Regions from separate parts of the Lysinibacillus sp. LK3 genome, predicted to be linked through region 2. Evidence: a T-box and tRNA genes for the amino acid it is inferred to sense, from the RefSeq annotation. Region 2 holds a T-box; the other holds one or more tRNA genes.
The links. A T-box is a leader RNA that pairs with one kind of tRNA and senses whether it is charged. The one in region 2 lies ahead of argS (arginine--tRNA ligase), so its partner is inferred to be a tRNA-Arg.

Region 1: it encodes a tRNA-Arg, which carries the amino acid that the T-box ahead of argS (arginine--tRNA ligase) is inferred to sense. The anticodon was not compared.

What each region holds. Positions count from the first base shown of each region.
Region 1 is NZ_LDUJ01000004.1:34,152-50,844, reverse strand. Features, by position in the region: gene gap (type I glyceraldehyde-3-phosphate dehydrogenase) at 38-1,054, opposite strand; gene VK91_RS03630 (sugar-binding transcriptional regulator) at 1,181-2,233, opposite strand; gene VK91_RS23170 (hypothetical protein) at 2,409-2,531, opposite strand; gene VK91_RS03625 (glutaredoxin family protein) at 2,793-3,026, opposite strand; gene VK91_RS03620 (DMT family transporter) at 3,079-3,996, opposite strand; gene VK91_RS03615 (PLP-dependent aminotransferase family protein) at 4,119-5,489, shown strand; gene VK91_RS03610 (S9 family peptidase) at 5,544-7,817, opposite strand; gene VK91_RS03605 (YgcG family protein) at 7,963-8,709, opposite strand; gene VK91_RS03600 (LemA family protein) at 8,709-9,290, opposite strand; gene VK91_RS03595 (spore coat protein) at 9,424-10,038, shown strand; gene VK91_RS03590 (amino acid ABC transporter ATP-binding protein) at 10,090-10,812, opposite strand; gene VK91_RS03585 (amino acid ABC transporter permease) at 10,809-11,519, opposite strand; gene VK91_RS03580 (basic amino acid ABC transporter substrate-binding protein) at 11,606-12,403, opposite strand; tRNA gene VK91_RS03575 (tRNA-Arg) at 12,902-12,976, opposite strand; gene clpP (ATP-dependent Clp endopeptidase proteolytic subunit ClpP) at 13,285-13,875, shown strand; gene VK91_RS03565 (HPr family phosphocarrier protein) at 13,931-14,188, opposite strand; gene whiA (DNA-binding protein WhiA) at 14,301-15,248, opposite strand; gene yvcK (YvcK family protein) at 15,314-16,309, opposite strand; gene rapZ (RNase adapter RapZ) at 16,314-16,693, opposite strand, start outside.
Region 2 is NZ_LDUJ01000015.1:81,700-98,392, reverse strand. Features, by position in the region: gene VK91_RS11575 (ABC-F family ATP-binding cassette domain-containing protein) at 1-1,342, opposite strand, end outside; gene VK91_RS11570 (FAD-dependent oxidoreductase) at 1,943-3,829, shown strand; T-box leader at 3,910-4,129, shown strand; gene argS (arginine--tRNA ligase) at 4,174-5,847, shown strand; gene VK91_RS11560 (CynX/NimT family MFS transporter) at 5,979-7,154, shown strand; gene VK91_RS11555 (hypothetical protein) at 7,409-8,512, shown strand; gene recQ (DNA helicase RecQ) at 8,520-10,292, shown strand; gene msrA (peptide-methionine (S)-S-oxide reductase MsrA) at 10,354-10,875, opposite strand; gene VK91_RS11540 (LCP family protein) at 11,050-12,000, shown strand; gene VK91_RS11535 (AI-2E family transporter) at 12,065-13,264, shown strand; gene VK91_RS11530 (cupin domain-containing protein) at 13,366-13,731, shown strand; gene VK91_RS11525 (aminotransferase class I/II-fold pyridoxal phosphate-dependent enzyme) at 13,787-14,962, opposite strand; gene VK91_RS11520 (aminoglycoside 6-adenylyltransferase) at 15,195-16,076, shown strand; gene VK91_RS11515 (ATP-binding protein) at 16,091-16,693, shown strand, end outside.

The DNA of each region.
Region 1 (16,693 bases), on a different contig from region 2:
TGTCACACTTTTTACTCAAAATGTCGAAATATGATACTTATTTATGGTTTAAGCCTTGTTCAGCAATGTATAAAGCTAGGTCCATTAAGCGAGTAGAGTAACCAATTTCGTTATCATACCAAGCTAAAACTTTCACCATTTTGTTTTCTAACACCATTGTTGAAAGGCCATCTACCGTAGAAGAATAATGGTTACCGTTATAATCAATTGATACTAATGGTAGCTCATTGTAATCTAAAATGCCTTTTAATTCATTTTCAGAAGCTTCTTTTAATGCTGCATTAATTGTTTCTTTCGATACATCTGCTTTTAGCTCTACAACTAAGTCAACACATGATACGTTAGGTGTTGGCACACGCATAGAGAAACCATCTAGCTTACCTTTTAATTGTGGTAATACTTTTGATACAGCTATCGCTGCACCTGTTGTTGTTGGAATCATAGACACCGCTCCAGCGCGTGCACGACGAGGGTCAGAGTGTGGGAAGTCTAGAATTCGTTGATCATTTGTATAAGAGTGAATTGTTGTCATCATACCACGTTCAATGCCAAATTTCTCATCAAGCACTTTAGCTACTGGTGCTAGACAGTTAGTTGTACAAGAAGCATTGGAGATCACATCATCAGTTACTGGGTTATAATCCTCATGGTTTACACCCATAACAAATGTAGGCATTGCGCCTTTTGCTGGTGCCGATAGAATCGCTTTTTTCGCCCCTGCTTCAATATGCTTGCCTACTTCTTCCATTGAACGGAATCGACCAGTACATTCAAGCACTACATCTACGCCTAATTCGCCCCATGGTAATTGGGCAGGATCTTTTTCAGCATATACTTTTACACGTTGACCATTTACTACGAAAGAATCTTCATCTGCATTGACTTCAGCATCATAGATACCGTGTACTGAATCATATTTCAATAAGTGCGCAAGCTGACCAGCATCTGTTAAGTCGTTTACGGCTACTACTTCAAATTCATCATGCTTCATTGCCTCACGAAATACTAAACGTCCAATACGTCCAAATCCATTAATCGCTAATTTTAATGCCATTGTTAATTCCTCCAATAATGTGTGATGTCTGTCTCTATGAATAGAGACATCAAAATTTACTTTATGCTCATTCAAAAAATGCTTTAGCACTTTTTGAGATCGAGTGACATGTTTACAACTTTGCCATCATTCAAGATGCTTATTTTCTATAGAAGATATTTTAGCAGCAATTGCTTTGGCCGCTGCTTCATCTGTTACAAATATGGTTTGCTTAGGTGCTACTTTGAAATAAGAAAGCATTGCATTGACCTTCTGTTTTCCTGCTGCAACTGCAATGACCTGCTCACTGTTTTGTACCTGCTCAAGCTGGATACCAATTGTCCGTATACGATGTACTATTTCTCCATCGGCATTGAAATAATAACCGAAAGCCTCACTCACAGCGCCTTTTTCCTCAAGAATTCGCAAATCCTCAGGAGATGAGTTACGACGAATCGCCATTTCCTCTGCAGAGCCAATCCCATGAATGACGCAATCTGCTTGATCATAGAAGGCCATCATTTCTGTTACCATCGGCTCTGTTAGCATCGCTTGATAAGCTTGCTCACTTAAATGCTCTGGTAAAAATAAAGTACGATATTGTGTTTCCATTTGCATGGCAAATGTTGCAACAAGTGTATTGGCCTGCATTTGCATTTCATGTCCAATCCCCCCGCGTGCAGCTACAAAAGTGATATCCTTTTGTCCGTCTAAAGGATGTAAAAACTGTGCAAGTGAGGCAACAGATTTTCCACCAGTGACAGCTACAACTTGCTCATCAAAAGCAGCCGACATAAATTGCAATGCTGCTTCTTTGCCTAGCATGCTTAGGATTGTATGATCCTCATTGTAATCACCAGGAACTACGACTACACGTTGAATGCCAAAGTGGCTTTCAAGCACTTTTGCAAGCTGGGTTAAACCAGACCATTCATAAACGATAGCTCTTAATTTTTCAATGACTATATCACCATCATCTGTACATACCATACCCGACTTTTGCGCATCTAATAACCCTTGTTCACGTAAAATATCAGTTTCTTTGCGTATTTCTCTTTCTGTCATTTTCAGTGAATCAGCTAGTGTACGTCGACCGATTGGTTGCATAAGTTGAACGGCTTGCAATATTCGATATCTTGCTTGCAGAAGCGGATACATTTCAGGAAGTAGCCTTTGCTGTGCCTCTGGAACAGTTAACATATCTATCTACTCCCCTAATTAATAGTGGTGGGTTTGTTTTTAACCCACTTAATTATTTTGTGTCCCACTTATGCTTTTATTATAATATGCATTGTTTTAAAGTGCAAGTAGTTGTATTGTTCTGGATAAAAAAAAGCCTCATAGCTCTAAAAACAGCTACAAGACTTTGTTGAACTTATTTAGTGAAAGATAAAATCGCATTCTTTTTAAAACCTTCTAAAGCTTTTGTTGCTTCAGTTTTATTTGTAAATTCAAAAATACGAACGTCCTTTTTCTCAAATACTGTAATAACCCACATTGTAAAATCTCCCTTCACATCATTCATTTTTGTAATATAACAACCACTAAAATTTGTGATACATTTGCTAAACTGTTTTATAACAACTTCTTACTTGATACCTATTCTACTCCGATTTTTAGGAAAAGAAAGTCTAATGTGAAGGTCTTCACAAACTGTTCAAATTCAAACCGCTTTCATTGAACAATTTGTGAATTGTGAGAATGACAGCTAATAATAAAGTCATTTATACCGTTAATAATTCTTTATACTTTCAGTAGATTAACTGCCTAATCGCTCCATTAACGTGGCATAATCTAAATGACCATACTGAATGACGACACCCTCTTTTTCAACTACCGGAATCATTAGCATATATTTTTCATGTATACGATCATCCTGCTCTATATCAATTATTTCAATATCAAATAGAACATCTTCCTGAACAAGCTTTAATGTCTGTAATCCTTCTACACATAAAGGACAATTCGCCCGACTAAAAAATTGAATCTTCATAGATAGCACCTCCTCCTTTATTATAAACGATGTGGCAATGTAGAAATGGCTACTATTCTTTGATGATGTTTATTTGAGCTGTCTTAGCATCCTTCTTTGTAATGGTTGTATTTTTGCCAACAATGACGGAAATCACGACAATCATTGCCACGACGATCGTAAACCAAGAGATGGATTCATTTAAAAATAGCGTAGCAAAAAGAATCATTAAAAATGGCTGTAAATATTGGATCTGACTAACTCTTGCAATACCTCCTAAAGCCATTCCCCCATACCAAGCAACATATGCTAAAAACTGACTGACAACAGCTAAATATAACAGGCTAACCCACGCTGTAAGAGGGGCATGTAGCATTTCCAAGGAAAATTGGGAAATGACAGGGACAATAAAAAAGGGAGCCGCCATCAAAATAGCCCAAGCAATCACCTGCCAGCTCCCTAATTCCTTCGCTAACTGTCCTCCTTCTGCATAGCTAAGACCTAATATTACAACTGCTGCTAATAATGCTAGATCTGCCATATGTAATTGGCCTAAGCCTAAAAAGCTAGCATAAATAATAACGGCTATAGCCCCAATAACACTCGATAACCAAAACTTAAATGAGGGACATTCACCTGCTCTGAATAAAGCAAAGCCCGCAGTCGCTAAAGGTAAAAGTGCTAATTCTACCGCTCCGTGAGAAACTGGTAACCTTATCATTGCCCAAGATGTAAGTAAAGGAAACCCTAATACAGCGCCAAAGGATACTATTATCAAGCTTTTAAATTGTCTAGCAGTCGGTAGTCTTTCTTTTCTTACAAGTAAAACAATGGCTACGATGAACGCCGCAATGACAGCTCTCCCCAATCCTACAATTGTCGCTCCAAAATATGGTACAGCTGTACTTGTTGCGGGTAACGTTAGACTAAAGCAAATTACGCCCACAAATCCTAACAGCAAACCTATTTTTTCTTTTCTTTTATCCTGCATGTTCTCATCCTTTCATTTTCCTCTCCATCTGTCCCTGATATAATCCATAGTAAGTGGCGCTACCTCAAAAATAAACAGAATTTTCTACCAACTGTCCTGGTACAGATAAAGGAGGAAGGATGATGATTGCAAAATATTTAGAAGTTGTAGAGGACATTAAAGAGCAGCTTGCTAATGGTGTGCTCCTTGCAGGCAGTAAACTACCTTCCGTTCGACAACTGTCTGAGCAATTTTCCTGCAGTAAAAATACAGTGATAAGAGCGTATAATGAATTAGAAAAGGAGCATCTTATTTTTTCCAAACCCAAAAGTGGCTATTATGTTGTGAATAACATAGAGCAACCAACTACAAACCAACAAGTTATTGATTTTTTATCAGCTGGTCCAGACAAAAGCATTATGCCCTATATTGAATTTCAGCATTGCATCAATCAAGCTATTGACACATTTAAAGAAGAATTATTTGGTTATAGTGATCATCAAGGGCTTTACTCACTACGTGTACAATTGGCTAAGTATCTGCAGAACTTACAGATCTTTACTAAACCTGATCGATTATTTGTTGTCTCGGGCTCACAGCAAGCATTACATTTACTAGCGGCGATGCCTTTTCCGAATGGTAAAAATAATATATTAATAGAACAGCCTACCTATTTTGGTTTTATAGAATCTGTCCATCTGCAACAAGCTACGACTTTTGGGATTGATTTAACAATGGAGGGCATCGATTTAGATCGTCTTGACTATATTTTTCGCAATAATGACATTAAGTTTTTTTATACTGTGCCGAGATTCCATAATCCTCTTGGTCATAGCTATACAAATGACGAAAAAAGAAAGATTGTGGAATTAGCAGAAAAATATGATGTTTATATTGTGGAGGATGATTTTTTAGGAGATTTAGATCCTAATAAAAAAGCGGATCCGTTTTTTTCTTTTAATCCCACTGGCAGGGTTATTTATATTAAAAGCTTTTCAAAGGTATTTCTTCCGGGTTTAAGAGTAGCCACAGTCGTCCTTCCCGCTATAATGACAAATCATTTTTTACGTTATAAATTTAGTGCTGATTTCAATAGCTCTGTGCTCTCGCAGGGTGCCTTAGACATTTATTTAAAAAGCGGTATGTTTAATAGTCATATTAAAAAGATTAAAGAGCTTTATGTAAGAAAAATGAGCGTTTTACAGGAGGCTTGCGAATCATTACTTCCCACCTCTACTAACTATACGAAACCAGTATCAGGCTTTTATCTTTCCATTATTCTTCCTGATAATGTAAGTGCTAGGCAGGTGGTTCATTTATTAAAGGAAAAAAATATATTGATGGATGACGCTGCTAGAATGTATCTACCAGAATTTAAAAAGGATAATCTTATTCGTTTAAGTATTTCTCAGGTAGATAAACCATTAATTTATACTGGTATTGAGGAACTAGCACTGTGCATTTCATCATTTGAACGTAAAATGCGCTATCCAAATCCCATTCACCTATTGTAATAAAAAAAGGCATTGATTGTGAGCAAGCTACACATCAATGCCTTTCGTTTTAAATTATTTTAAATGACTATCGAAGAATTTTACCATGGCATTATAGAATTCAATTCTATTTTCTTCATTTGCAAAGCCATGTCCTTCATTATCTTTTAGCATGTACTCTACATCCACACCTCTAGCGCGTAAGGCTTCCACAATTTGATCGGATTCTGCTTTGTTCACACGTGGGTCATTTGCTCCTTGTGCGACAAATAATGGTGTTTTGATTTTATCTGCATGGAAAACTGGTGAAACAGCAGTTAACAATTCTTTGTCTTTCTCTGGATGACCTACGCGCTCATAAAACATGTTACGCATAGTTTCCCAGTAAGGAGGGATGGTATTTAATAATGTAAATATGTTAGATACTCCTACATAATCAACTGCAGCAGCATATAAATCAGGTGTATACGTAATACCCGCTAATGTTGCATAACCACCAAATGATGCCCCATAAATACCGATGCGATCAGGGTCTGCAATGCCTTGGTCAATTGCCCATTGGACACCATCAGTGATGTCATCTTGAATCTTCAGACCCCATTGCTTATTACCAGCCTGAAGGAATTCTTTACCATATCCAGTTGACGAACGGAAATTCACCTGTAGCACTGCATAGCCACGATTAGCTAATAATTGTACTTCTGGGTTGAAGCCCCACATATCACGTGCCCAAGGCCCACCATGAGGATTGACAATAAGAGGGAGATCTTTTGCTTCTTTATTTTTCGGTAAAGTTAAATAGCCATTAATCGTTAAACCATCTCGGCTCTTATATGAAATTGGATGCATTTCTGCCAGTTCATTCGGATTTAACCAAGGGCTTAAAGTGGCCAACTCGGTTAACTCATCTGTCGTAGAATCGTAATAATAATATTTTCCATAGACAGTATCACTTGAAACACTCACAATAAATTTGGTCATTTCTTTATTGTAATCATTGATACCAAGCTCACTTTCATGCACATTCAGCTTGCTTTGGATTTTACGGAAAAGCTTTTCAAAGTTCTCGTCAAAGAATTGGTAATGTGGTTTATCTGTTATATACGCACCATATAGCAATTTATCGTGTTCGGCACTATATAAGACACCAGAAACATCTACTTGATCATTAGACATAATTACTTCTTCATTACCTTTTAAGTCGTATTTCACAACTTCTACTTTGTCTCTACCTTTGTTAGATGTAGCGTAAATGTATTGATTGTCTTTTGAGAAAGCTAGTGGCATTACTTCATCTCCAGCTTCCATTTCAATAAATGGCTTGAATTCATCCTTTTCAGAATCTCGATAAAGAATCGTTCCTTCCACACCATCTGAGGCTACAGCAATTCGTACATTTCCATTGCGATCTGCTAGCCAGCTCGTAATATTACCCGGATTTTTTGCAACGTGAGTTGTTTCCCCAGTCTTTACATTCAACTTGTAGACATCAAAAACTGTTGCATCTTCCTTATTCATCATGATAAGAATTTCATCTTTAACACCCTGTAGACCACTTAATATCCCAACTGTGACATTTGGATATGGCGTTAGATCTTTTTCCTCAGAGCCATTAAATGTTGTAGAATAAATATGGAAGTTTTCATCTCCACCTTTATCCTTTACGTAGAGTAAATTATTATCCTTCCAGTAAAATCCTGCAACGTCCCGATCCTTTGAATTGGAAACACGAACAGGCTCACTATCATCATTCATCTTTTTCACGAAAACATTGGATCTATTCTCCCAAGCAGAGGAAAAAGTAATGTAATTGCCATCTGGCGAAAGTTCATAACCGAAATTACCAGGATTTTTCATAAAGTCTTCAACTGAAATTTCCTTTACACCTTCATGATTAGAACCATTTTTTATTTGTTTCGCATTGTTTAAAATTTTTACTGCATCTTGTTTTGAAATTGCTTCTGTATTTAATGATAAACCATTAAATAAGCCAATCTTATTGGCCTTCTCTAAATAGTCAGCAAGTGAAGTCTCTTTTTCTTCTTTATTTAACGCTCTAACTAAAATACGAGCCGCTTCATCACGTTTAATTGTCAAACTTAAATCTGTGAATTCTCCAGCCTTGACCCATTTATCAATAATTTGTTGACGCATTGAATCTGAACCGTGCTGGAATGTTAAAGTTGTTACAGCTAAATTCAAAAATTCCTGCGCTGACACACGTTCTTCTTGTGCTGTTACTGTGCTATTAGTTTCATTTGCAGCACGGACTTCTTGCATTGTTGCAGGAATAACTACAGAGGTTGTTAAAATAATTGCTAACGATGCAGATAAAAATCTTTTTTTCAAAATGATTCCTCCCTATATCAGTTTACGCTATATCGTTTGTCGATATATTTAAATTATAACAATTCTAGCATTATTGTCAATAATTGAGAGGTTTTAATTAAGCCAAAATGAAAGCGAACTATATAGAATAGTTCGCCATACTCTATTAAAATTTCCTGCTTGCTCCTCCACCAGCAGAAGATCCGCCACCAAATCCGCCAAAGCCCCCTCTACTCGAACCTCCACCAAAACTTCCTGGATAACCGCCATAGCCTCCAGAGCGAGGACCTCCGCCGCCTTTCGAAAAGAATGAATAGATAATAATAACAACGATAATGATTAGGATAATTAACCAAGTGGGTATGTCATCCTCTTCTTTTGTTTGCGCTGGCAAATCACCGTTCCAATTATACTCTTGGGCAACAGCGCGGAAAACTTCAGAATAGGTTGCTTGAAAAGCTTGGTCTAGATTACCAGCACTTGCTGAGGGATAAAATGCATTATCTAAAATGCGTCCTAATTTACCATCTGGTAATGCTCCTTCTAATCCCTGACCCACGGCAATTACAACGTCGTTATTTCCTTCCCCTTGACCTAAGGTAGCTAAAATCAGGACACCGTTATTTTTTTCCTTGTCACCAATGCCCCATGACCGAATCAATTTTGTCGCATACATTTTCGGCTCTTGTCCATGAAGACTATCAACTGTGACTACCATGATTTCAGCACCCGTGCCTTGATCCAACTGCTCAGAATATTGATTTATCTCTTCTTTGACATTCGCAGAAATTACATTGGCAAAGTCATGTATATACGTATTTTTCATCGGTGATGGCATTGTTGCTTCTGCTAGATTCGAGAAAAAAAGAAGCATCGAACAAACGATGATTATCTGTACAATGCAGCGTTTCATTAATGTGTACCCGATTGACTAAAATCGATAGATGGTGCTTTGTCAGCTCCTGCTGTGGCTTTAAAGTATTCTTTTTGTTCAAAGCCAAACATCCCTGCCATTAAATTCCCCGGGAAACGTTTAACATGTTTATTGAATTGCTGCACCTCATTATTGTAATCCTCACGTGCTACTGCCAGACGATTTTCCGTACCTGCTAGCTCATCCATTAACTGGCGGAAGTTTGCATCTGCCTTTAAGTTTGGGTAATTTTCTACAACTACTAGTAAACGACTAAGAGCGCCAGTTAAAGCATCATTGGCAACAGCTTGCTCCTCTGGTGAGCTTGCACTTCCCATTTGTGCACGTGCCTCCGTAATATTCGCTATCACCTCTTGCTCATGATTCGCATAGCCTTTCACAGATTCCACTAGATTGGGAATCAAATCATAGCGACGTTGGAGCTGATTTTCAACTTGTGCCCATTTAGAATCAACATTTTCCTCGGCTGTCACCAGACTATTGTATTTAGGTATAAATAATAAGGCGATTACAACAAGAATGATGACAATTATTCCAATTGGTCCAAGTAACTTTTTCAATTTTAAGCCTCCTTGACTTGCTTTTCCTTCTATCTTTAGTCTACATTTTTACCTTTACATTTATACCGTATGAAATTGAATTGACACGACATACTAAATACTGCAACAAAAAATTATTGAGGAGGCGTTTTTTTTGTCACAATCGTTTTACAATGAATCATCAAACCAAACAAATTTAAATCAACAACATAGCCTAAATCATGGTGGACATGAAATGATGGACATGCATGAAACAATTGGCGAAATTATTGCAGGTATGAACCAAGCGATTATTTTGCGTCCCCATGTAAAAGATCCTGAATTACTCAACATTTTGGATCGCCAATATAATTTCACTCTTGGTATGTACAATACGATCGTAGAGTCGTTTAAAACAGGACACGATCCATCTGTTCCAACAGGACGCTACCAAATGGAAACAGGAAATGATTTCAAATATGGCCTAAATCCTGGTCAACCAAAAAAGCCGATGCAAAACGCTAATGAAATTAATGATGAAGCTATTTCTGGATTTTTACTTGGAGCTCAAAAAGGAGCAGCGAAATGTATGACAACTGCTGCGTTGGAGACAACAAACCCTGTAGTTCGTCGCGTTGTTGCGGATAGTATTCCTAACTGTATTGAAATGGGATACGAATTATCCATTTATCAAAATAAACACGGCTATTATCAGGTGCCTCAGTATTCCCAACAGGATATGCAAACGATGCTGAATGCATTCGACACAACATCTAATCCCCTTCATTAAATAAGAACAGCACAAAAAAAGCGAACGAGCATGTCGTTCGCTTTTTCAGCTTTATAATACTTTTCCTAAAAACGCTTTCGTACGGTCGCTTTGGGGATTGCCGAATAGTTCCTCTGGAGACCCTTCTTCTACAATATAGCCCCCATCCATGAAGACTACTCGATCACCTACTTCACGAGCAAAGCCCATTTCATGTGTCACAACTACCATTGTCATCCCTTCAGCTGCTAGATTTTTCATAACATCTAGCACCTCTTTTACCATTTCAGGGTCAAGTGCTGAAGTTGGCTCGTCAAATAAAATAGCTTTTGGCTTCATTGCTAAGGCACGAGCAATCGCCACACGTTGTTGCTGACCACCTGATAGCTGCTCAGGATAATTATAGGCCTTGCTGTCGAGCCCGACCTTTTTTAAAAGCTCATGTCCTAAAGCTTCTGCGTCTGTACGATTCATTTTACGAATTTGCATAGGTGCCATCGTGACATTATCGATAACCGTCATATGCGGGAATAAGTTAAATTGTTGAAACACCATACCCACTTCAGCGCGAATTTCATTGATATTCGTTTTAGGATCATTAATTTTTACATTTTCAATATAAATAGCACCATCCGTTACTTCTTCTAACATATTGATGCAACGGAGAAATGTACTTTTTCCTGAACCAGACGGCCCAATAACACAGACAACTTGTTTTTCTTGAATTTCATAATCGATTCCTTTTAATACTTCAAGCTTGCCAAAGTATTTGTGTAGGTTTTCAATTTTTATCATCTAGCTTCCCGCCCTTCTACCTTAGCTTTACGAGGGACATAGCTATTGCTAAATCGTTTCTCGATAAATGCTACAATCTTCGTTACACCATATGTCAACACTAAATATAATAATGCTGCAACGATATACGGTTCCCAGAAGCGGAAGCTTGCACCAGCTACGACCTTACTAGCGTATAAAATATCTGGTGCTGCAATTACAGTTACGAGTGAAGAATCTTTTAATAATGCAATAAATTCATTGCCCAATGGCGGAATCATACGTCTAAATGCTTGAGGTAAAATGACCTTACGCATCGCTTGGTTATGCGTTAATCCAAGAGAGCGAGCAGCCTCCATTTGCCCTTTTGCAATACTTTGAATCCCTGCACGGAAAATTTCCGCATTATAAGCAGCACAGTTTAAAATAAGCGCTGTAATCCCTGATACCATATAACCTAAAGAATGACCAAAAATTGTTGGAATAACTGCTAAGTGAATTAACAAGATTTGTACAAGCATCGGTGTTCCACGGAATAAATCGATATATAGTTTAGATGGCCAATAAATCCATTTTTTACTCGATAATTTTCCAAGGCCTAAAAATAGTCCTAATAGAATACCGCCAAAATAACCACTAAGTGTCAAAATAAGTGTTACGCCAATACCTCGTATAAACATATCTCGGTAGTTCCAGACAATGTCCCAGCGTAAGTCAAAGATGTCCATCCGAAAACCCCATTCCCCTTTAAATTACAATTAATAAATGAGCTGTTAGCAAAGTTACTATGTTAGTAGCATCATTTCATTCATTTTTATTGAAAATCAATGCCTGTAATTTCTTTTAATTTACCGTTTTCTTTAATCTTTTTAAGACCTTCGTTTAATTTATCTAGCAATTCTTTATTCCCTTTTTGAACCATGAAGCCATAGTATTCTTTTTCGAATGCATCATCTTCAATTACTTTTAGTTTTTGATCTGGGTGAGCTTTGATATATTCATAAACTACTGCATTATCTCCGATAGCTGCATCAACATTACCATTTAGCATCTCTTGGATAGCGATTGGCTGACTTTCAAAAGCCATAATATTTGTACTTGCTTCCCCTTGTAGCTTTTTCGCTGCCATATGACCAGTTGCATTGATTTGTACAGATACTTTTTTATCTTTTAATTCATCAAGAGATTTAATCTTTGAATCTTCTTTCACAACAATTAATAACTGAGACTCATAATACGGTTCTGTAAAATCAAATGATTCTTTACGCTCTTCCGTAATTGTGATTCCAGAAGCACCGATATCTGTTTCACCGTTCTTAATTGTTTGGAACACTGGCTCCCATCCAATATTATTCCACTCAACCTCAAAGTCCATCTCATCTGCAATAGCTTGTAGAATATCGACATCAATCCCTACAATTTTCCCTGAATCGTCAACAGATTCAAATGGTGCAAAAGTTGCCTCAGTACCTACTTTGTAAACCTTTTTGCCATCTCCACCATCTTCTGAAGATGAGCTACCTGAAGATGCATCATCTTTTGTACCACAACCTGCAAGTGCTAATGTTAAAGCTGCAATAATCATCAGTAACATCCAACCTGTTTTTTTCATTGTATTTCCCCCTAGTTCGATAATTTTCCGAATTACGTATTATTTTTCGCAATTCGGAAATGTTAGACTATTAGGTCAATTATATTAACATTATAGTATTTAGACAACAACTTTTCGCATAAAATTAAATATTTTTTCATATAAATTTATAATAAATTCATATAATTTGAAAAAACATGTATAAATAACAAGAAAATTAACCTAAAACTAATATATATACAATAAGAACCATGCCAAATTTCGATAAATTTAGGCAAAAAAAAGAATCCCCTCAGATAGGATTCTTTTTTTTCGACTATTACTAGTCTCACGTACAGTATGTTCACTAAAAAATAATTTGGAGTTGTTGCTTTTTTGAAGGTTTGAAAGGAATAAATAGGGGAATAATGCCAACTAGGACAGTATTCCCTTTATTCTTCCTCTCGATCTCCAGTAAGCAGGCTGCTAAACTACTTATTAGGAGATGAGCTATAACAGTATATCAATTGATCAGTAAAATGGCGCCCTCGGAGGGAATCGAACCCCCAGTGCAAGAACCGGAATCTTACGTGTTATCCATTACACCACGAGGGCAAAAGACACAAAAAAAAAGTACTCACTCTAGGCTTACGAAAAGCATGATGTAGATAACCCTCATTTTTGAAGCATACCTGCAAAATAGTGTCCTGTACTTTAAACCTTATAACCTTAATCATTATACAAGCCTATCCTATATAATTCAACCATAGAATGCAAAAACAATTTATTTTTTTAATTTCACTTTAGCAGGGTTAATATTTGACCTTCCCTGACTATAATGTGTATGATAAGGATACAGCTGAAATACAAAGGAAAATTTTCAGCAAAGGTATTCGAATTTAGCTTTTTAAGGAGGATTTAACATGAATTTAATTCCTACAGTTATTGAACAAACTAGTCGTGGTGAGCGTGCATATGACATTTATTCACGTCTACTTAAAGACCGTATTATCCTTTTAGGAAGTGCTATTGATGACAATGTTGCTAACTCCATTGTCGCTCAGCTTCTTTTCCTACAAGCAGAAGATCCAGATAAAGATATCTCTCTTTATATTAACTCACCTGGCGGATCCATTACGGCTGGTATGGCTATCTATGACACAATGCAAATCATTAAACCACAGGTACAAACAATTTGTATTGGTATGGCTGCATCAATGGGTGCTTTCCTACTTGCAGCTGGAGAACCTGGTAAACGTTTTGCCTTACCAAATGCTGAAGTCATGATTCACCAACCTCTAGGTGGTGCACAAGGTCAAGCGACAGAAATTGAAATTGCTGCTAAACGTATTCTATTCTTACGTGAAAAATTAAATGGCATTTTATCTGAACGCACTGGTCAACCACTTGAAGTCATTGCAAGAGACACAGATCGTGATAACTTCATGACTGCTGAACGTGCAAAAGAATACGGTTTAATCGATCATATTATGCACCGTAGCGATAATAAATAAAAAAATAGAAGGCATCACAGAATTGCTCTGTGATGCCTTTTGTATTTAATGAATGTTAATCTTCATTTTCAATAATTGTTGCCAATGCTGTAACCGCTTGCTCAGCATCGTTACCTTCACTGCTTAAAGTCACTTCGGTACCTTTAGCAACTGCTAAGCTCATAACACCCATAATGGATTTGGCATTTACTTTTTTCTCATCTTTTTCTAGAAAGATATCAGCACTAAAACGATTTGCTTCTTGCACAAATAGTGCTGCTTGTCTAGCTTGTAGTCCTAATTTTAATTTAACCTGGACTCTTCTCTCAATCATTCTCAAAACTCCCCTTCACTACCGTTCATCTATTAGTTTTATCTTACCTTACTTACTGGCAAAAGAACAATAAGCGATTAGCATGACATTCATACCTGAAAAGTATGATAACTTAACCACCTATTTTTTCACCACGCCTTAATGCATCCGCAATCTCATCAATTTTTCTCAATCGATGGTTAACACCTGATTTACTAACCGTTCCACTAGATACCATTTCACCAAGCTCTTTTAATGTCACATCTTGGTATTCAACACGGAGACGTGCTATTTCACGAAGCTTCTCTGGTAGTTGATCAAGACCAATTGAATTTTCAATAAATCGAATATTCTCAACCTGCCGTAATGCTGCTCCAATGGTTTTATTTAAATTGGCAGTTTCACAGTTCACAATACGGTTGACACTATTACGCATATCTCGCAAAATCCGAACATCTTCAAATTTCATCATAGCCTGATGCGCTCCAACAATATTAAGGAAATCTGAAATTTTTTCTGCTTCTTTTAAGTAAGTTACAAAGCCTTTTTTACGTTCAATTGTTTTGGCATTGAGTTCAAATTCATTCATCAAATCCATTAATGCCTCACCATGTTCTTTATATAAAGAATAAACCTCTAAATGATAAGCCGATGTTTCTGGATTATTGACGGAACCTCCTGCTAAAAAGGCTCCTCTTAAATAAGCTCTTTTTTGGCCGCTCTTTTGAATGAGCTTTCTTGAGATAGTATGGTTAAATTGAAAGTCGTCTGAGATGATTTCTAAATCAATTAATAGCTCACGCGCTCCTTCTCTTACACGGCATATATACACATTATTTTTTTTCAATCGCATTTTCTTACGAACAAGTAATTCAACATTGTACGGATACAATTTTTTCATAATCGTATATAGTCTTCTGGCAATTGCAGCGTTTTCGGTTTGCACGTCTAAGCTTAGTTGTTTATTTGCAAAGGATAATGAACCATTCATACGAATTAGGGCAGAAACTTCTGCTTTCATACAATGATTGTCCGCTTCTATTTGTGTCAATTCTTTTTTTGTTTCAGAAGCAAAAGACATATCACGCCCCCCTTTCAATCATGATTTCTATGTATATGTTCATCTTACCATATACAATAAAGCCATTATGTTTCTATTATTGGTCCTCTTACTTTTTGATGGTAAATATCAGCATAATCTACCAGCCATTCTGCAACATTTGTAGCATTATGTCGAACCGTTCCATCTGGTCGAATTGTAGCAATGTCTCGTTTGATAACTTCTAAACCCATACTTTCAAGCTTTGCTACGTCAAATGTTACTGGTTCCGCTCTTTCTTCTTTATACAGTTCTTTTACAGGGTTAGGGAGTTCTTCATCATTTACTAAAATGGAATCGATAAAATCATGGCCAACATGCTTATGTATGGCTGTTACATGATCGCCTGCTGTATAGGAAATGGTTTCACCCTTTTGTGTCATTAAATTACAAACATATATTTTTCTTCCTTTAGCCTTAACAACTGCTTCACCTATTTCCTTAACAAGCAAATTCGGAATAATACTTGTATATAAGCTTCCTGGTCCTACTAAAATATAGTCTGCACGAAGTATTGCACGAATAGCTTCTGGCAACGGTTGCACATTTTCAGGTACTAAAAAAACGCGATTAATGCGTTTCGTCGCTGTCGGGATTTTTGATTCTCCCTCGATAATTGAACCGTCCTCAAGCACAGCATGTAGGGTGATTTTTTTATTAGCTGCTGGAATAACTCGACCATGAACTTTTAAAACCTTTCCCATCTCACTGATAGCATGATTGAAATCACCAGTAATATCAGTAAGGGCTGTAAGCATTAAATTCCCTAAGGAGTGACCTCGTAAGTCTTCAGATGCCGAAAAACGGTATTGAAACATTTGCTCTACAAGGGGCTCAATATCTGATAATGCTGCAATCACATTGCGTACATCACCAGGCGGTGGGATATCGTAATCATCACGTAAACGACCTGAAGATCCACCATCATCTGCTACTGTTACAATAGCAGTAATATCAAATGGGTGATGCTTCAGACCGCGAAGTAACGTGGAGAGCCCTGTGCCACCACCAATTACCACAAGCTTTGTTTGCTTTTTCCCCATTCACTCATTCCTTTCTACGATTAATATCACGATGCGTAATAACCGTATTTTCCTTGCCCGCAAAATATGCACCAAAAAATTCTGCTAATGTCACTGAGCGATGCTGGCCCCCAGTACAACCAAAAGCAATAACAAGCTGTGATTTACCTTCTTGTCGATAGAGAGGAATCATAAAGTCTAATAAATCCGTCAGTTTTTGTATAAGGATTTGCGTATCTTCCAACGCTAACACATAAGAAGATACCTCTGTTTGAAGACCCGTTTTTGGACGTAGCTCCTCCACATAGTATGGGTTTTTAAGAAAACGAACATCAAACACTAAGTCCGCATCAATCGGCATACCATGTTTAAAGCCAAAGGACATAATGTTAACGGTAAAAATAG
Region 2 (16,693 bases):
TACAACGTACCTTTTCGCCCCCAGAAAGAACAGCAGGGGATTTCTTCACTTCTTCACCAGAGAACAGCATACGTCCTAGGAAACCACGTAGGAAGCTTTCTGTTTCATCGTCTGGAGAATATTGACGTAACCATTCTACTAATGTTTTTTCAGAACCTTCGAAGTACTTGTCATGATCGTTTTCGAAGTAGCTTTGAGATGTCGTTACACCCCATTTAAATGTGCCAGCATCCGCTTCTTTTTCTTCCATTAAAATATCAAGAAGTGCTGTTTTCGCCATTGGGCTACCAAGTAAAACAATTTTATCTTCTTTGTTCATCGAGAAGCGCATGTCCTTGAATAGCGTTTCGCCTTCATGACTTGCTGTTAGACCGTCTACTGTTAGGACATCGTTCCCAATTTCACGGCCGATTTGGAAGTTGATAAATGGATATTTACGGCTTGATGGCTTAATATCATCAAGCTCAATTTTATCCAGCATTTTTTTACGAGATGTTGCTTGCTTCGATTTAGAAGCATTGGCAGAGAAACGTGCGATAAACGCTTGTAATTCTTTAATTTTCTCTTCTTTTTTCGCATTTTGGTCTTGTGCCATTTTTTGCGCTAATTGAGAAGATTCATACCAGAAATCATAGTTCCCTACATATAATTGGATTTTAGAGAAGTCCAAATCCGCAATATGTGTACATACTTTATTTAAGAAGTGACGGTCATGGGATACAACAATAACTGTATTCTCAAAGTTAATCAGGAACTCTTCCAGCCACTGAATTGCCTTTAAGTCAAGGTGGTTGGTAGGCTCATCGAGTAATAGTACATCAGGCTGACCAAACAGTGCCTGTGCCAGTAATACTTTAACTTTGTCAGAACCTTCAAGATCGCCCATTAGCATGTAATGAAGATCATCGGAGATACCTAAACCGTTTAATAGTGTAGCCGCTTCTGAATCAGCTTCCCAACCGTTTAGCTCTGCAAATTCACCTTCTAACTCTGCAGCACGCATGCCATCCTCATCTGAGAAATCTTCCTTTGCATAGATAGCATCTTTTTCTGTTTTCACGTCATATAGGCGTTTATTCCCCATAATAACTGTGTCGAGCACTGTATGCTCATCATATTCGAAGTGGTTTTGTTTCAGGACAGATAAACGTTCGTCCTTACCCATCGATACATTTCCTTCCTGCGCTTCGATTTCACCAGAAAGGATTTTTAAAAATGTTGATTTACCAGCACCATTTGCCCCAATTAAACCGTAGCAATTGCCTGGTGTGAATTTTATATTTACGTCTTCAAATAGTTTACGATCGCCATAGCGAAGACCTACATTACTAACTTGAATCATGCAAGTTCCTCCTTTTTTCACAATGGCTCTAGTATAGCATGAAATATGTTCCATAGTCTATAAACATTATTAAATCAAGGTTTGGCGTTCTTTCCACATTTTTTGTTAAACATAAACTGAATAAAGATACAATAAAAAATTTAAATTTGGTGTAACTTTCTTTGAGAGTGAGGCGTCTATATTGTAGTGTGATTAACTATTTTTGAAAAAGAATAGAAAAATGACATCATTTACCACGGGGATTTTAGTTGCTTATTCACAAAGGTTTCGTCTAAAATGATTCTGACTGTTTATATATCAAGTAAATCATCACTGGTGCCCACAAGCCCATCCCCGTTTTGAATGCCAGCTATTCGTGGCTCTTTCATTTATACTAGATAGATGTTGCTAAAGTTAGACTAAAAACATCACAATCCTCATAAATGATTTCATTCATTTATCTTGATGATAATTTCATATAAGAATGCTGTAAGCTAAAGAATTATTCGTTTGTGGTAATGATATGCTATGCCTGCGTTCAACTAGGACATTCAGCCCTTGTGGCGGGAATGATGATTAAATAAACACATCGATGGAAATTTTAACAATTGGAGGTATATTATGGGTAAGGGCTTATTATGGACAGCCACTTGTGTAATAGTAGTTTTAGTTGGGTTTGGTAGCTACTATTTTATTAAAGAAATAACAAACTCTATGGCATACGATAAATTAGTAGATGAGTATAAAAAGCCAGAACCAATTGAACATATAGAGGAAGAATATGATGTTATTGTCATCGGTGGTGAGCCAGAGGGAGTGGCTGCGGCTGTGGCTGCTGCTCGAAATGGTGCGAAAACATTGCTGGTCGAAAAACGACAAGAGTTAGGTGGATTATTTACATATGGTATGCTGAATTTCCTCGACATTCCTCGTGATGGCCATAACAACTCGATTAGTGAGGGAATATTTAAGGAATGGCATGAGCTTGTTAGAGGGAATGACGCTTTTGGCATTGTAGGTGCTAAGGCAGCCTTTAAAAAGCTAATCGATGAAGAGCCCAACTTAACGTTATCCGTGCAAACCGAGGTTGTGAAAGCAAATGTCAAACAACAACAATTAACGTCTGTGGAATTAAAAAATGAGTACGGTACATATGTTGTGACGGGGAAATCATTCATAGATGCTACACAGGATGCTGATTTTGCTGCCTTGTCGGGCGTTCCTTTCTTTGTGGGCGGAGAAGATATTGGCATAAAGGATAAGCGTATGGCTGTGACTTTAATGCTACATTTAAAAAATGTCAATTGGGATGAAGTCAAAAAAGCGGCTAATTCCGGTGTATTTGGCGGTGCTAATTTAAATCATACGGTGATGTGGGGCTTTACAAAGCTACATGATGAATACAAGCCATTACAAGAGGGTACAAGATTACGAGGGTTAAACTTAGCTCGTGTAGATGATGAATATTTCATCAATGCCTTACAGATTTTTGGTATTGATGGCTTGAATGAATCCTCAAAACAAGCGGCGATTGTCGCTGGGAAGAAAGAAACGTTACACATTCTAAAATATTTACAAACAAACTTCCCAGGGTTTGAAAAGGCTGAAATTGTCAGCTATCCAGAAGAGCTCTACGTCCGAGAAACGAGACATATTTGGGCAGAGTATCAATTACCAATGGCAGACCTGTGGAAAAATAGTGATCAGTGGGATAGCATTGGCATTGCCTCTTATCCAGTCGATGTGCAAGCGCAAACGCCTCATGATTATGGCTATGTGATCGCTGCACCAAAGCAATATGCTATTCCTTTCCGGTCGTTAGTACCGAAGGATATTGATGGCTTACTGGTTGTCGGACGCTCTGCTGGTTATTCATCACTTGCAGCTGGTAGTGCACGTATTGTTCCAACAGGGATGGTGACAGGTGAAGCGGCTGGGACTGCGGCTGCTCTTGCACAGAAGCACGATGTAACCTTTAGAGACATGAGTAAGGATAAATCATTAATCGCTACATTACGCAAGCAATTAGCTAAACAAGGTGCCTATGTTGATTCATTTTCAATTGAGTATCCATATCAAGGAGAATGGTATGATGAAGCCATTCAAACCCTCATTAATTACGGCCTTGTTGTGGGCGGCTATGATAATGACCTAAAAGTAGACAGTAAGGCGACGAAAATAAAGTTTGCTAAAATGTTAAAAGAGAGCATGCAACGTGCTGGTGGAGAAAGTGCAGCAGGAATGAAGGACCAGCTCGAAATTGTCATCAATAAAGTTTATAATCAAGGCGATGAAGCTATTGAGCGAGATGAGCTAGCTCAATATTTGGCTGACGTCCTCATGGGTGAATCCAATGCGACTAGCTGGGATACATTAGTAGAAAAAGGAATTGTCACGGAGAAAGTAGCGAAGAAAGTCTCTGATAATAAGAAATTAAAATTAAAAGAGATGTATGCGATTATGGCTGATGTGATTCATTATGTAGAAAAAAAACGTTCCTCCTTGTGAGGAGCGTTTTTTGCTGAAACGGCAACGTAAAAAAGGGTTGACGCCAATTAGAAAGTCCTGTAATATATGTCAAAATCATAAAAAATTCGATGAAAAAGAGAGTAATTGATGGAATGACTGGCAAGCGAGTTAGGGATGGTGGGAGCCTAATGCAGGAACCATGAATGAAGCGCACTTTGGAGAAGATTCTCGAACAAATAGTAGAGAATAGCGGGGCGTCACCTCGTTAACAACGGAAAGTGGTCATGTGACATGGCAACTAGAGTGGTACCACGGGATTATCATGCTCTCGTCTCTAATTATAGAGGCGAGGGCTTTTTTATTTGAACAGGAGGAGGAGCAAAATGAATCAACAAATCGCCGACAGTATAGCAGTCACATTAAAGCAGCAAATAATAGGAGAGGACATATTGTCATTATTAGAAAAACCCAAAAGCTTGGAGCTAGGGGACGTAGCCTTTCCATGCTTTACTCTAGCAAAAGTGTGGAAAAAATCACCGCAGAGTATCGCGGCACATATAGCAAGTCAATTAAATCATGACAGTATCGAGCGTGTGCAAGCTGTTGGTGGCTATGTCAATATTTTTCTTGATCAACAAAAGGTGACGCAACAGGTGTTACGCAAGATTCTGCGCGACAAGCAACAATATGGTACTACGCCAACAAAGATGGGAACGGTCATCTTGGATTTTTCCTCTCCTAATATCGCCAAGCCTTTCTCGATGGGACATTTACGTTCAACGGTCATCGGTAATGCCTTAGCAAATATTGCAGAAAAAAATGGCTATCAAGCCATTCGTATCAATCATTTAGGGGACTGGGGTACACAATTTGGCAAGCTTATTGTTGCTTATCAGCTTTGGGGTGATAAACAAGCTATTTCGGCTTCCCCGATAGAGGAGTTATTAAAGATTTATGTGAAGTTTCATGAAGAGGCCGAGCAAGACCCAACGCTCAATGAACAGGCTCGTGCCGCCTTTAAAGCATTGGAGGACGGTAATGAAGAGGCGCAGGCATTATGGCAATGGTTCCGAGATGTGTCATTCATAGAATTTCAAACAATATATGAGCTATTAGGAATTCATTTTGATGCCTTTATAGGTGAAGCCTTTTACAATGACAAAATGCCGTCCGTTGTAACAGAATTAAAAGAAAAAGGGCTCCTCGTGGAATCAGAAGGTGCGTATGTTGTGGAGATGGAGGAGATGCCTCCATGTTTAATAACGAAAACGGATGGAGCCACGCTTTATGCGACGCGTGATTTAGCAGCAGCCCTGTATCGCCAACAGCACTACCAGCCCCAAAAGATGTTCTACGTTGTTGGCAATGAGCAGTCCCTCCACTTTAAACAACTTTTTCAGGTCATCGAAAAAATGGGCTATCCTTGGGCAAAGAATCTGCAACATGTGTCATTTGGCATGATGCTGAAGGATGGCAAAAAAATGTCGACGCGTAAAGGCAAAGTGGTGTTATTAGCAGATGTACTAGCAGAAGCTATAACGACGGCACAGCGTAATATGGAGAAGAAAAACCCTTCTCTATCTAACAAAGAGCAAGTCGCAAAGCAAGTGGGGGTTGGAGCGGTAATTTTTAATGATTTAAAATCCCATCGTCTCAACGATATTGAATTTTCAATCGAGCAAATGATGAATTTTGAAGGCGAAACAGGGCCATATGTACAGTATACATATGCACGTATTTGCTCTATTTTAGATAAAAAGAAAGCTCCGACTCAAGATATGCTATTCAAATCTTTAGGAGAGCAGGCTTGGCCGATTATTTTATTACTAGAACAGTTTCCTAAAACGGTAGCTATGGCTTTTGAGCAGGCTGATCCGTCCCAAATAGCGAAATATGCCTTACAACTGGCACGTTTATTTAATAAATATTATGCACAGTACAAAATATTAGTAGAAGATGAACAGCAAGCATCCCGTCTTGCATTATGTCAGAGTGTTGCTATTGTTTTAAAAGAGTCATTAGCCTTATTAGGTATTGAATCACCTGAAAATATGTAAGAAGCCTTAGCCATGTAAAGGGTAAACTGTCCAATCATTGACCAACCATCGAAAACATGATAAAAGGATAGAGGAATCCATGCAAGCTTTTCATAAATGAAGGCTGCGTAATAACAGAGGGGATCAAACAATTGGTTAAAAAACATTGGACATTATCACTCACCTTCGTGGTGATTAGTATATTTTTTGTCGCTCTTAATATGAGGCCAGCTGTCACGGGAATAGGACCGCTTTTTAATGTCCTCATGACATCCTTACATGTCTCGAATACAAGCATGAGCTTTCTCACAGCTATCCCCGTTTTTTGTATGGGATTATTCGCACCTTTGGCTGTCCCGCTTCAGCGAAAAATGGGCACGAAATCAGCTATCACCCTTTTAGTGGCCATCCTTGTCGTCGCGAATGGGCTACGCTTTTTCCAAGCAAGCTATCTCTTGCTTATCGTGACAAGCTTTGCGGCAGGCTTAGCAATTGCAATGATTGGTCCTATTCTAAATGCTTATATTAAGAAAAAGTTTCCAGAACGCTTTACGACAGTAGTCGGTATCTATTCATTCGGTATAGGCGTAGGGGCTACTTTAAGTGCAGCCTTAACCGTGACTTTTTATCAGAGTTTCAGTAATAGCTGGACAATCGCCCTTGGTATGTGGTCAATCCTTGCTATAGTTGCTCTCGTTATCTGGTTAGCGGCAATTCCATCCGAACACAACGAGCAGCTCCAACAAGTAACTACGTCAGAAGAAATCCGTAATCCGTGGACATCTAGACGTGCCTGGGTAATTTTACTGTACTTTAGTTTACAAACATCACTCTTTTTCTCAATCATGTCATGGCTTACGCCGCTATTGCAGGATAAAGGCCTGTCATTAGAGGCATCCAGTGCCATGCTAACAATTATGTCTATTGTACAAATGATAGGGAATATGGCGGTACCAATTCTCATGGAAAAATGGCCAAGTCGAATGGCTTGGCTACTAGTGTTTAGCTTTGTCGGCGTGATTGGATTTATGCTACTCTGGCTGACAGCGGGTATTTACCTATGGCTGGCTGTTTTATTAATTGGCATTGTGCTAAGCGGGCTATTTCCAATCGGACTATTGCTGCCTCTTGATGAAGCCAAAAATGATCAGGAGGCCACTAGTTGGTCATCTATGGTGCTGGCAGGTGGCTTTATGGTAAGTGCCATTATCCCCATTCTAATAGGCGTTTGCTATGACCTAACGGGCAACCATACATGGACGTATCTGATCTTTGTATTATTAATGCTCGGCATTCTAGTAACGACAGGACTATTAAGAAAAAAATGATTGTAAGAGACATGTGTCAGGTTGCACATGTCTTTTTATGTGAAAATTATTTTGAGGGTATAATATCCTTCCATCTTCACAGCAAATTTTGTCTTCCATCAATATTAATGGGTAGAAAGAAATGACTTTAGGGAAGTTGCTGCATTTTTCTAATATTAATTTTCCAATAATAATATTATGTAAACTTGAAACATTACTAGTCCTTGATTATGATAGAGAAGAGAGAATGTAGAATAGAAAGTTTTGGTGAAGGTATGTATAAAAAAGTGCTCATTTTAGGAGCGGCAGCTTTTCTGGTAGCAGGCTGTGACAGTCAAATAGGGACAGGATGGTTTCAAAATAAAAAGGCAGAGGTGGAAACAGAGGGAGCTGTGACGAAGCAACAGGAAAAAATTGTCCCAGAGGTCAAAGTGATTGGAGAGTATGGTGTTGGAGCAGGCATTATTATCAGGCAGCAGGATGATCAACTGTATATTTTAACGAATGGCGCACTAGTGGCATCCAAACCAACTGCCCTTGTTCAATTTGGTCAAGACAAGCTGGTAGTAGCGACTATTCATGTCATGTCAACAGCCTATAATATGGCCCTGCTACGAGTAACCTATCAAGCGGATGTGCAAGTGCCTAATTTATATGAAGGTGAGCTAAATCAGCTAGCTGTTTATGTGAATGGCTTACCCTATACAATTCAAAAATACCAAGATAAAGTAGCGGCTTATTATATAAAAGCGGAACAATCGATACCTCTAGGAAGCCCTGTCATGGAGGCTGAAAACGGAGCCATTGTCGGATTATATGTTAATCGACAACAGCAAGGAGCATCGCAGCCATACATATTGCCTATAAAGGAATTCCAAGCATCCATCGATGAATGGATTGAGGAGGGCATGACAGCCAGTGTACGACTTTCCCAATCGAAAAATTTATACCCCTATATTGAGCAAGGGGATAAAGAAGCTGTACAGCAAGCAATCGAACAATATGGAGAAAATATATTTGCGTATAATACCGATGAAATTATGCTATTTTTAGATATGTTTCACAAGTATTTAAAGGGGGCAGTGACAACCCAGGATGCAAGTGTTTTGAAACCGATTGTCGGGACAGAGGCTATACAGGAAACCTTGGCAAGTATGGTTGCCTATTATGCTTCCAAGCAAGCCAAAATTCATTTCTCAGACACGGATATTCAGGCAATTCGCGTAGAAGGGCAGCGTCTTATCGTACAGGCTAAAACGGAATATATCCTGACGAATGCTGCTGGACAGGAGGCACTTGCCTACTCCAACATGTTGTATGAGTTAGAAAAAAATGAACAGGGCGAGTACAAGCTACTTGGTCTCACAAACAAGGAGTGAATTTTGCATGGACCAAGCTAGACAAATGCTACAGCATCATTTTGGCTATGATACCTTTCGCCAAGGACAAGCCCAGATTATTGAACAAACATTACGAGGGCAGTCAAGTCTTTGTGTCATGCCAACAGGTGGAGGGAAATCCATTTGCTATCAAATTCCAGCGCTAATGCTTGAGGGGTTAACCATCGTGATTTCGCCACTGATTTCACTGATGCAAGATCAGGTGGAGGCTTTACGTACAGCAAATATTCCAGCAGCCTATATTAATAGTACGCTGACGGCACAGGAAGTGGATGAAACCATGCAGCTTGCTAGTGCGGGTTATTTAAAGCTCCTCTATATTGCACCTGAACGACTGGAAAGTACTACGTTTCTTCAAGCATTGTCGTATTTATCTGTCCCATTACTTGCGATTGACGAGGCTCATTGTATATCGCAATGGGGGCATGATTTTAGACCAAGCTATCGTTCGATCCACAAGCTTTTTACGCTATGGCCCCAAAAACCCACTGTTTTAGCGCTGACAGCTACTGCAACGCCAACGGTTTGTGATGATATTCGTCAATTGTTAGCGATTGATGAGCAGGCAACGGTCATGACAGGCTTTTCACGTGAGAATTTGGCACTTTCGGTGTTAATTGGTGAAAATAAAGAACGCTATGTAAAAAATTATGTTCAACAAAATAAACAGGAAGTGGGCATCATTTATGCAGCTACTCGAAAAGCTGTGGATGCCATTTATGATGTGCTGAGTCGCTCTGGTGAAGACGTTGCGAAATATCATGCAGGTCTATCAGAGAATTTACGAATGGCTGAGCAGGAGCGGTTTTTAAAAGATGAGGCACGTATCATGGTGGCAACGAATGCTTTTGGTATGGGTATTGATAAAAGTAATGTGCGCTTTGTGTTGCATTATCAAATGCCTCGTAATATGGAGAGCTATTACCAGGAAGCGGGCCGTGCTGGCCGAGATGGTCTGCCAAGTGCTTGTATTTTATTGTATGCTTCAGGGGACGTTCAAACACAGCGTTTTCTTATCGAACAGTCACAGGATGAGGCTCGTATTACACAGGAGCTAGCTAAACTACAAACAATGGTCGATTATTGCCATACTGAGGGCTGCCTACAGAATGCGATTTTAGCGTATTTTGGAGAAGTTGAGGAGGAGCCATGTGGGCGTTGTAGTAACTGTATTGACGGGCGAGCAGTGACAGATGTGACAGAGGATGCGCAAAAGGTGCTGGCCTGTGTTGTGCGTATGGGACAAAAATTCGGGAAGACCATGGTGGCACAGGTGCTAATTGGCTCTAAAAATCAAAAGATCGCTGAATTTGGCTTTGCCCGTTTATCGACCTATGGCATTTTAAAAGGACAATATACCTCAAAGGATGTCTCCAACTTTATCGAATTTTTAATTGCAGAGGGCTTGCTGGCCGTGAAGCACGGTACATTCCCTACAATTTATGTATCTGCTGAAGGCAAGGAAGTGCTGCTTGGCAATCGACAGGTCATGCGTAAGGAAGCTGTTACAGTGAAGAAGCTGGTGGATAATGATCCATTATTTGAACACTTACGGGTATTACGCAAAGAGATTGCCGACGAGGAAAAGGTCCCACCATTTGTTGTATTTTCTGATAAAACGTTACGTGAATTATGTGATAAGAGACCAACTGTACTGGAGGATTTACGACAGGTGAGTGGTATAGGCGAAGTAAAATTTGAGAAGTATGGTCAACGCTTCTTTGACGCACTACAATCGTTTTTAGAAGCCTCTGTTTAATAAATTTGTTGCTATTGTATAAAAGAGAGGTGTCCCACAAGCTGGAGACACCTCTTTTATATTATTTTTCCCAATGCTTTGCAATGAACGTATCACGCCCAGAAATGGCACGGTCTTGCTGATAGTGTGCTGTCTCTTTTTTATAATAATCCTGGTGATAATCCTCTGCTGGATAAAAGCGTTCAGCATCGCGAATTTTGGTTACAATAGGTTTATCAAAGCGTCCGCTATTGGCAAGCTTTTCTTTCGATGCCTCTGCGATTTGCTTTTGCTCATCTGTATAGGTAAAGATTGCTGTAGTATAGGATTCACCACGGTCATGGAACTGTCCATACGCATCTGTCGGGTCAATTTGCATCCAATAAATATCAAGGAGCTGCTCATAACTAAAAATAGCAGGGTCGAATTCGATTTCGACTACTTCTAAATGACCTGACGTTCCTTTTTTGACATCTTCATAGGTTGGGTTTTCTAAGTGGCCACCCATATAGCCTGAAGTGACTTTATGTATACCGTCCCACTCGACAAATGGCTTGACCATACACCAAAAACAGCCGCCAGCAAATGTCGCTTTTTCTATCATTTGAATCATCCTTTCTTTTGTGAAAATATTATAGCATTGTTTTACGCCAAACTGTGCAAATGGGTGTAAAATAACGTTTAGATAGAAAAACATGGAATAGATCCTTTTTATAATGAAACTTTCTAGCTAATCAATCGTTACATTAACTATATCAAAATAGAGGAGTTAGTTGTTATGGAAGAGCAAGATTATACGAGACGCTCCCAACGTCCTAAAAAGCGTCGATTACGTAAAGGGAGAGCATTTTTTACACTATTACTATTGTGTATTATTGTGATTGTGGGCTATTCTGTCATGCAATATCGCAGCGGACTTGAATTAGCCAACGACACCAAAGTTGCACAGGAGGATTTTACGGGTGATAGCATCAAAGGGGATATCGAAAACTATTTGATTTTAGGGGTCGATACACGTGGAGAGGAAAAATCACGGACTGATACAATGATGGTATTATCCTGGAATAAAGCAAACAACGACATTAAACTCGTATCCTTTATGCGCGATATTTACGCGGATATTCCAGGCTATCAATCCTATAAGCTTAATACAGCTTACTACCTAGACGGTGTTCAGCTATTAAAGGATACATTGACAAATATGTTTGGCCTACCGATTCATCACTATGCACTAATTGATTTTAAAAACTTTGAATCCTTAGTGGATATTTTAGCGCCAAATGGTGTGGAAATGGATGTTGAAAAGGACATGTCTGAAAATATTGGGGTAGAGTTAAAGCAAGGCGTTCATCGTTTAAATGGACAGGAGTTACTAGGTTATGCGCGTTTCCGTCATGATGCAGAAGGAGATTTTGGGCGTGTTGCACGTCAGCAAAAAGTGATTGAGGCATTAAAAACAGAGTTATTAACGCCTACGAATATGTTGCATTTACCAAAATTTGTTGGTGCGGCACAGGGCTATATCACAACAGATTATTCATCTACTGAGGAAATGCAGCAAGTACTTAAATTGCTATCAAAGGGCAAGGTAAACATTGAGAAAGCAACCATCCCTATCGAGGGTAGCTATCAATTCCAAAACTTTAGCCATGCGGGCGATTCTATTGTCATCGATGTGGAGCAAAACAAAGCCTTTTTAAGTGATTTTTTAGGTATTTCACTAGAGTGATGTTTCGCAAAAACCAGCATTATCCTGTAATATAAAGGGAGAGCATTTGGATTGGGGTGGATATATGGAAAAAGAGAGACCAAAAGAGCGTTCAAGCCTGTTAGCAACCAAGTTTATTCGTTTTTTAGGTGGTAGAAACCTATTATTTACACTGGTAATTTTATTACTGGTGGCATGTGTTATTTTTATGTTTAATCAAGTTTCCTTTATCTTTACCCCGCTACAAGTTTTATTTGAAGTAGTCATTTTACCAGGGGTACTAGCCGTCATTGGTTACTATTTATTACGCCCATTGCTGGCGATTCTAGTACGATGGCGCATTCCAAGAATATGGGGTATTTTAATCCTCTATATTGCGGTCATTGGTGTCATTACGTTACTTGTGGTGCTAGTCTATCCGTTTTTACGCGATCAGTTCACGAATTTAGCACAGGAATTCCCAGAGTACTTCATGGCATTTACACAAAACATTGTAGAATTCCTAAATCATTCACGTTTTAATGAGTACTTAGATAAAATTAGTTTTAATTTTGATGAAGTTTTGAATAACTTCACAACGGATATGGTAAAAACAGTGAAGGATATGGCGACCAATGTAGCACAGGGTGTGGCATCTGGTATTACCGGCTTCCTTTCAACGTTAACAGGTATTGTGCTATCACTTGTAACGGTGCCATTCATCCTGTTTTATTTACTAAAAGAGGGCGAAAAATTACCGAAATTTATGCTGAAAGTGTGCCCACCACGTATGCGTAAAGAGGTAACTGACATTTTCCATGACATGGACAAGCAAATTAGTTCGTACATACAGGGACAGATTTTAGTATCCATGTGTATTGGGGCAATGGTAACGATTGGCTTCTTAATTATTGGCATGAAGTATGCTTTATTGCTCGGCTTCCTTGCCATGATTACAAGTGTGGTGCCCTATTTAGGACCCGTTATTGCGATCACACCAGCAGTCATTATCGCTCTTGTTACATCCCCATTGATGCTGATTAAGCTGGCAATTGTATGGACAATCGTTCAGTTAATCGAAGGAAAGTTCATTTCACCGCAAATTATGGGGAAATCACTCAGTATTCACCCGATTACGATTATCTTTGTACTATTAACGGCAGGCTCGTTATTTGGTGTCCCAGGCGTTATTTTAGGGATTCCGGGCTATGCAATCTTTAAGGTACTTGTCACGCATTTATTCAAGCTCTTTAAGCAGCGCTATAATCGCTACGAAGATGACGTTCATCAAAAATATGATATCTAATAAACGACCAGCTACTGCTAGCAACGCAGTAGCTGGTTTTTGCTGTAGAAAACGGCATTATGCTATTCTAGTAGTAGAGTCAAAGCAAGGGGGAAAAGGAAATGGCATACATACCGATTAATTTTCAAGAGAAACTGGCTAAATTTCAAGAGCATTGGTCTCCAAAGGTCATTGCTGAAATGAATGATTATCAATTCAAACTCGTCAAAGTTCAGGGGGATTTTGTTTGGCATAAGCATGAGGATACGGATGAGGTATTTATCGTCCTTGAGGGGCAATTAATCATCGAATTCCGAGATGGCCAGGTAAGCTTGCGTGCAGGAGAGATGTTTGTGGTCCCACGCAATGTGGAACATAAACCCTTTGCAGCTTCGGAGTGTAAAATTCTGCTTGTAGAGCCAATGGGTGTCGTGAATACAGGTGAGGAGCAATCAGAGCTTACCGCTGAAAATGATGTGTGGATTTAACCATCATAGAAAAACCCTTCCAACAAAATGTTAGAAGGGCTTTTACATTGACTAATTATTGCTTTGCTAATAATTGTACTTTTGCTAAGCGATCCACGGCTTCTTGTAGAAGTTCCTTTGGTTGAACTAATGCTAAACGTAAATAGCCTTGTCCAGCTGTACCAAATACGGTTCCTGGAACTGTGACAACGCCTACTTGTTCAATCAATTGAAAGGCTAATTCTGTGCAATCGATAGCATAGGGATATTTAGCCCATACGAACATTCCACCATCAGAGGGTGCGGCTTCCCAGCCTAAAGCTTGTAAGCCATTCATCAGCGTTTTATGGCGCTCTGAGAAAGTGGCACGTAAGCTTTCCGTAATTTCCTCTGCGTTATCCAGTGCTACGACAGCCGCATCCTGGATAGGCTCGAAAATACCAAAATCTAAATTTGATTTTAATTGCTTAATAACAGCGATCATTTCTGCATTTCCTGCGATATAGGCAATACGTGTTCCAGCAAGGCTAAAGCTTTTAGAGAGGGAGTTAATCTCCATACCGACCTCTTTTGCTCCTGGTGCAACTAGGAAGCTAATAGGGCCATCTCCCGTAAAATAGAACTCTGAATAGGCAGCATCATGGAGGACGATGATATTATACTTTTTAGCAAAGGCGATGACTTTTTCAAAGTATGCTAATGACGGCATCGCTGGTACAGGATTTCCTGGTAAGTTTAAAATCAATAACTTTGCTTTCTGTGCAATTTCTTCTGGTACAGCGTCTAAATCAGGTAAATAATCGTTGTCGGCTGTTTGAGGCATGTAATAAGGTGTTGCGCCAGCTAAGTGAATCCCTGCGTCATACGCTACATAAGCTGGGTTTGTGGATAAGACGATGTCTCCTGGATCACAAAAGGCAATTGGTAAATGCACTAAGCCTTCTTGCGAACCAATTGTTTGAATAATTTCTGTCGCGGGATCTAGATCAACATTACTACGACGCTTATAGTAGCGACTCACCGCGTCATAAAAACGCTGTGTGCCAGTCAGTGTATAGCCATAAGATTCGGCTAAACCTGCACGATAGGAAAGATGCTCACGTATTTTGGCATGTGGAGGAAGATCAGGGCTGCCTAAGCTTAGGTCAATTAAGGTCATGCCCTTTGCTTGCTGCTCTCGAGCAAAATTTTTCAAATCTCCGAAAATTGCTGGTGTAAATAATGACATTTTTTTAGATGGTACGATTTTCAAAACTAGTACACTCCTTGTAGTTGTATAACAGAATAGTAGTTCACATTTTATCATACTGAAGCGCAGAAAGGGACAGATATTCTGAAAAAAGAAAATATTTATATAATGGAGAGGATGTGTGCATAGACTAGCGAAAAAAGATTTTCTACCATTGGGAGAAGCTACTATAAATTCCTTCAAAGAGGAAAGTGTATTATACTATGTATAAAGCTTTTCAGGTGGGGTGAGTCTTATGAGAACAGAGCAAGAAATGTATGATTTAATCCTAGCCACTGCACAACAGGACAGTAGAATTCGTGCTGTTTACCTAAATGGCTCAAGAGCAAATCCGAAAGTACCAAGGGATATGTTTCAGGATTTTGATGTTGTGTATGTCGTAACAGATATAGCCTCTTTCTTACAAGATGATAAATGGATTCAAGTATTTGGTGAGCAGCTGATGGTGCAGGAGCCTGATCGATTGGATAAGGGGCTTGGCTTGGACAAAGACTTTTCTTATAGCTATACATATTTAATGTTATTAAAGGATGGGCATCGCATTGACCTTCGCTTATTATCGACACAAGCTATGCTGGATGAATATGGACAAGACAAACTGACAGTCCCTTTACTCGATAAGGATCAGCTTTTGCCATCTATCTCTCCATCTTCAGATTGTGGCTATCATATTAGTCCACCGACTGTGGGGCAATTTGCCAGCTGTACCAATGATTTTTGGTGGTGCTTACAAAATATAGCCAAGGGCATTTGGCGAGATGAGCTCCCATATGCCAAGCAAATGTTTGAGGAAACGACAAGGCAGTCCTTACATCAAATGCTTAATTGGTGGATTGGTCAGCATCATCATTTTCAGATATCTACAGGCAAAATGGGAAAGTATTTAAAAAACTATGTGCCAGCTAATTATTGGGCATTGTACGTAAAAACCTATGCCGACGCTGATTATGCTAACATGTGGAATGCCCTGTTTGCGGCATGTACACTCTTTCGAAGCATCGCAAAGGAGGTTGCCCATCACTTCCAGTTCTCGTACCCTCACGAGGATGATGCTCGTATGTCAGCCTATTTGAAGCATGTATGTACATTACCACCAGATGCGAAAACGATTTTGTAAGGGGGAAGAGGGCATTGAAGGTTTATTCATTAAGTGGACCAAGCGGCACAGGCAAAAGTACAAGTGCGCTGGCCTTTGCCCATAAATTAGGGGTGGAGGCCATTGTTGATGATGGATTACTCATTGTGAATGGCGTCAGAGTGGCAGGTCTTTCTGCTAAATTCGAAAAGAATACAATTACTGCTGTACGACGTGCCATTTTTACAGATCCAGTTCATCGTGAGGCTGTCCAAAAGGCGCTAGCTCATCATCAGGTACATTCTATTTTACTGATAGGTACATCGACTAAAATGACGAATAGTATTGCCAAGCAGCTAGAGCTGGGTCCGATTGAACACTATTATAATGTAGAAGATGTCCGTTCATTGAAAGAAATTCAAAAAGCACGCTTTATCCGTCAAACACAGGGCAAGCATGTTATGCCGATTCCATATAGACAAGTGGAGCAAAATTTCTTTAAACGATTGGTGCAAAAGGGCATGGAGATTTTTTCTTCGAAACGAGAAAAAATCGGGGAAACGACGATTGTACGTCCTGATTTTCAGCGGGAATATATAGAAATCAGCAAGCATGTTTATGTACAGCTACTGACATACTGCTGTAGCCAACAGGCATTT